2 regions of the Kluyvera sp. STS39-E genome follow, and region 1 is predicted to be linked to the other one. Evidence: predicted binding sites of a transcription regulator. Region 1 holds the regulator's gene; the other holds the start of a gene.
The links. The regulator CRP, encoded in region 1, controls carbon source genes, mostly activating them, when cyclic AMP is high. The targets are predictions, from matches to a motif close to ATGTGANNNNNNTCACAT.
Positions count from the first base shown of each region.

Region 1 (2,204 bases):
CGTTCCTACGGTCGACACCTCAAACCCGTTCGCCGCGAAAAGCATTCCATCCCTTGATGAAAGTTTCGTGGTGATTCATTTCCGGAATCTAGAAGGGATCGATTACCCCTGGCTGCTGGCTATGCTGCAGGGCTCGTTCATTTCACATATGAACACGCTGGTGGTTCCTGGCGGGAAGATGGGGCTGGCGATGGAGCTCATTATGACGCCGCTGGTGCAGCGTCTGATGGAAGGTCGCAACTAAACCTTAAGCCTGATAACGCTTCGCTTATCAGGCCTACAGGATATTGCGGAACGTGTAGGTCGGGTAAGGCGCAGCCGCCACCCAACAGTAGCGCGGCGTACGCCCTTGTTAAGGCTTTACCCTTCAATCACTTCGTAAGAGTGGGTAATGTTCACCGCTTTTTCCAGCATCAGCGCCACGGAGCAGTATTTTTCAGCAGAGAGATCGACCGCGCGGGATACCGCGGCGTCTTTGAGCTCTTTGCCGGTCACAATGAAGTGCAGGTTGATATGAGTAAACAGGCGCGGTGCTTCTTCACGGCGTTCGGAGGTCAGCTTCACTTCACAGTCGGTCACGTTATAGCGACCCTTTTGCAAAATCGACACGACATCAATTGCGCTACAGCCACCCGCGGCCATCAGCACGACTTCCATTGGGCTTGGCGCTTTATCACCGGAGTTGCCATCCATCAAAATCTGGTGGCCTGAAGCGGACTCACCGAGGAAGGTTAACCCTTCAACCCATTTCACACGTGCTTGCATATTTTTTAACTCCAAGGTTGCAAATTTCTTCTCAGATTACGCGTACATAACAATTCTCGCAATGGAAGGCGATCGTCGTCATGCTGAAGCGAGACACCAGGAGACACGCGGCTAAAGCTATGCTAAAACAGTCAGGATGCTACGGTAATACATAAACGTACTGCAAGTATGCAGAGGACATCACATTACAGGCTGCGGCACGACTCGACAGCCGACTTCCCAGGTAACGGGAAGGATACTATTGCAACCAGTGGCTGCAATGTTTTTGCCGCTGGGAAGAGCTTATAACAGAGGATAACCGCGCATGGTGCTTGGCAAACCGCAAACAGACCCGACTCTCGAATGGTTCTTGTCTCATTGCCATATTCATAAGTACCCATCGAAGAGCACGCTGATTCACCAAGGTGAAAAGGCAGAGACGCTGTATTACATCGTAAAAGGCTCAGTGGCAGTACTCATCAAGGACGAAGAAGGCAAAGAGATGATCCTCTCTTACCTCAACCAGGGCGATTTTATCGGCGAGTTAGGCCTGTTTGAAGAAGGCCAAGAACGCAGCGCATGGGTACGTGCAAAAACCGCTTGTGAAGTTGCTGAAATCTCTTATAAAAAATTCCGTCAGCTGATTCAGGTTAACCCAGACATCCTGATGCGCCTTTCTTCGCAAATGGCTCGTCGTCTGCAGATCACCTCTGAAAAAGTTGGCAACTTGGCCTTCCTGGACGTGACCGGACGTATCGCCCAGACCCTGCTGAATCTGGCTAAACAGCCGGACGCAATGACCCACCCAGACGGTATGCAGATTAAAATCACCCGTCAGGAAATCGGTCAGATTGTAGGTTGTTCCCGCGAAACCGTGGGCCGCATCCTGAAAATGCTGGAAGATCAAAACCTGATCTCCGCACACGGCAAAACCATTGTCGTTTACGGTACCCGCTGATCCCGCATAAACGGCATATTGTCTGAACAGTATGCCGTTTTTATCTATCCCTTATGTGGCGCAGGCTGATTTACCATCCGGAAGTCAACTATGCACTGCGGCAAACGCTGGTGTTATGTTTGCCGGTCGCCATTGGCCTTCTCTTCGGGCATCTTCAGCAAGGTCTCTTGTTCTCTCTGGTTCCAGCCTGCTGCAATATCGCCGGTCTCGACACGCCGCATAAACGCTTTTTTAAGCGTCTGACCATCGGCGGTTGCCTGTTTGCTGGATGTAGCCTTGCCGTACAGTTGCTGTTGGCACGTGACATCCCGCTGCCTTTAATACTGACCTGTCTTGCACTGCTCCTCGGCGTCACGGCGGAGATTAGCGCACTGCACGGGCGACTATTGCCGGCATCGCTCATTGCCTCAATCTTTACCCTAAGCCTCGCGGGCAATATGCCAATCTGGCAACCGCTGCTGCTCTACGCGCTGGGCACGCTATGGTATGGCTTATTCAACTG
Region 1 covers NZ_JBFQGA010000005.1:22,437-24,640, forward strand. Annotated here, with positions in the region: gene AB4K05_RS11885 (phosphoribulokinase) at 1-244, shown strand, start outside; gene AB4K05_RS11890 (OsmC family protein) at 361-765, opposite strand; gene crp (cAMP-activated global transcriptional regulator CRP) at 1,070-1,702, shown strand; gene AB4K05_RS11900 (YccS/YhfK family putative transporter) at 1,756-2,204, shown strand, end outside.

Region 2 (2,204 bases), on a different contig from region 1:
ATAGAAAGAGCCGCCGCGCTGGCTTAGCTCTTCGGGTTTCTTATCCAAATGCGGGTCGGCGTAGAGTTTAAACAGGGACTCTTCCACCTTCATTACCTGCTCGGCACGCGTACCTTTGGTATCCGCGTCCGCCAGTTCGTCTTCCAGCATGGTGCGGGTTTGCCAGAAGTAGCGGTGGTAAGGACAAGGTATGGCGCGCAGCGCACGCAGCAGTGCTGGCGGCCACGGAATCGCTTTGATGTTATTCATCGACAGCTGTTCGCCGTCGCACAGCATTTCAATCACTTCGTCGGTGGCGTCGCGGCCGCCCGCCAGCACCTTGTGTACCCACACCATATGATTCAGACCGGCAAAGCGCAGCGAAACTTGGTCATAAGGCAGCTTCAGCATGTCGGCAATCATGTGATGCATGGTGACTGGCACATTACACAGGCCGATGATTTTGGCCTTGCTGTAGCGCGACACGGCTTCGGTCACAATGCCTGCCGGGTTGGTGAAGTTGATTATCCACGCCTCTGGCGCCAGGCGTTCGACGCGATCGGCGATATCTAGCATGACGGGAATGGTGCGCAGCGCTTTGGCAAAGCCGCCGACGCCGGTGGTTTCTTGCCCTAACAGCTGATGGCTTAGGCCAAGACGTTCATCGGCCGCGCGGGCAGGGAGTTGCCCCACGCGTAATTGGGTGAGCACGAACTGCGAGCCAATAATCGCGCTATCTGCATCGAAATGAACCGACACTTTCACCGTTTCCAGACCGCTGCGGTCAAGCATCCGGCGGGCAAGTGCGGCAATAATCTCAACCTTCTGGCGCCCGGCCTCAACGTCAACTAGCGCCAGCTCCGCCATTGGTAAGGAGGCATGGCGCGTAATTAATCCTTCAATCAATTCCGGGGTATAGCTGCTCCCCCCACCAATAACGGTAATTTTCATCATTCTCTCCGTGGCCTCAGGCCATCAGTTGGATTGCTTTGTCGAGCACGCGATCGCCGCGCATGGTGCCGTAATCCATCATGTCGATAACCGCCACCGGTTTGCCGAGCGGGGCGGAAATCTCACGCAGTCGCGCTAACTCAAACTGCACCTGTGGGCCAAGCAGTACCACGTCAGCTTGGGCAATCTGGCTTTCAATTTCGGCTACCGGATAGGCGTTGATCTCCACCGCCAGTGAACGTTTCTCCGCTTCGGCGCGCATCTTCTGCACCAGCATGCTGGTGGACATTCCGGCGGCGCAGCACAACATGATTTTTTTCATTACAACTTTTCCCTCGTTTGAAAACATATTTCATACATTAGCGGTTTTGCTTAGCATGTATGAAAATTATTTTCATGAGTGTGATCGGGATTAAAATATTACGTAAGCCTATGACGAAGGGTTTGAAATGTGATCTTGACGAAATAAATGAACAAATCACGCTCTGCTTGCGTAGATATGTATCTTCATTGATTGAATAAATTGAAAAATAATTTCAATAAATTATGATGTTTTTAACGAGCAGAATCTGCCGAGATGAGGACACTCTGGTTATGGATATTGTTTATCAACTGGTGAATGGGGTCTCTGGGCTGCCGGCGCAGGAATCGCGGCTGGCGCGTTTTTTCCTCGATAATTTTGCCCAGATCCCCGAAGCGACCATTGAGGAACTGGCGGCAAAGGCGGGTGTAAGCCCGGCGACGTTACAGCATTTTTCGCGCAGCATTGGCTGCAGCGATATCAACGATTTTATCGGCCAGGTGCGTCGGCAGCAGCAGGAGAACCGCCATGCGCTTCCGGCTGCACCCATGCTGGGCGATGCCGCGTGGGTTGATCCCAGCACGCTACAAAAGCTGGCGAAAAATGCCGGTGTGGGCAGCGAAATTCTCGCGCGTTTCTCCCACTCGATCGGACGGGAAAGCAGCGATGATATTCTGGGGCAAATTCGTCAGCGGCTGCATGATTTCAGCCAGCAGGAGTCGCGCGTTGCGCAGATGATCTTGGACGATGTGTCGTTTGCGGCCTCCGCCACTATCGATCAGTTGGCGACCGCGGCGGGCGTCAGTCCGGCAACGATCACTCGTTTTGCCCGGGCGGCGGGCTGTGACGATATTCGCGATCTGCGTATGAAGCTGGCGCAGGCAAGTACGCCGGTAGCCGGTGGGGATATGCCGGGGCCGTGGCGTGAAACGCTCAATCACATTCAGCAATCGCTCAATACCCAGCTTTGTGA
Region 2 covers NZ_JBFQGA010000007.1:206,241-208,444, reverse strand. Annotated here, with positions in the region: gene AB4K05_RS17080 (6-phospho-beta-glucosidase) at 1-930, opposite strand, end outside; gene AB4K05_RS17075 (PTS sugar transporter subunit IIB) at 947-1,252, opposite strand; gene AB4K05_RS17070 (MurR/RpiR family transcriptional regulator) at 1,525-2,204, shown strand, end outside.
Region 2: AB4K05_RS17075 (PTS sugar transporter subunit IIB) is a predicted target of CRP. The motif match lies at 1,380-1,397, and genes of this name have one in related genera.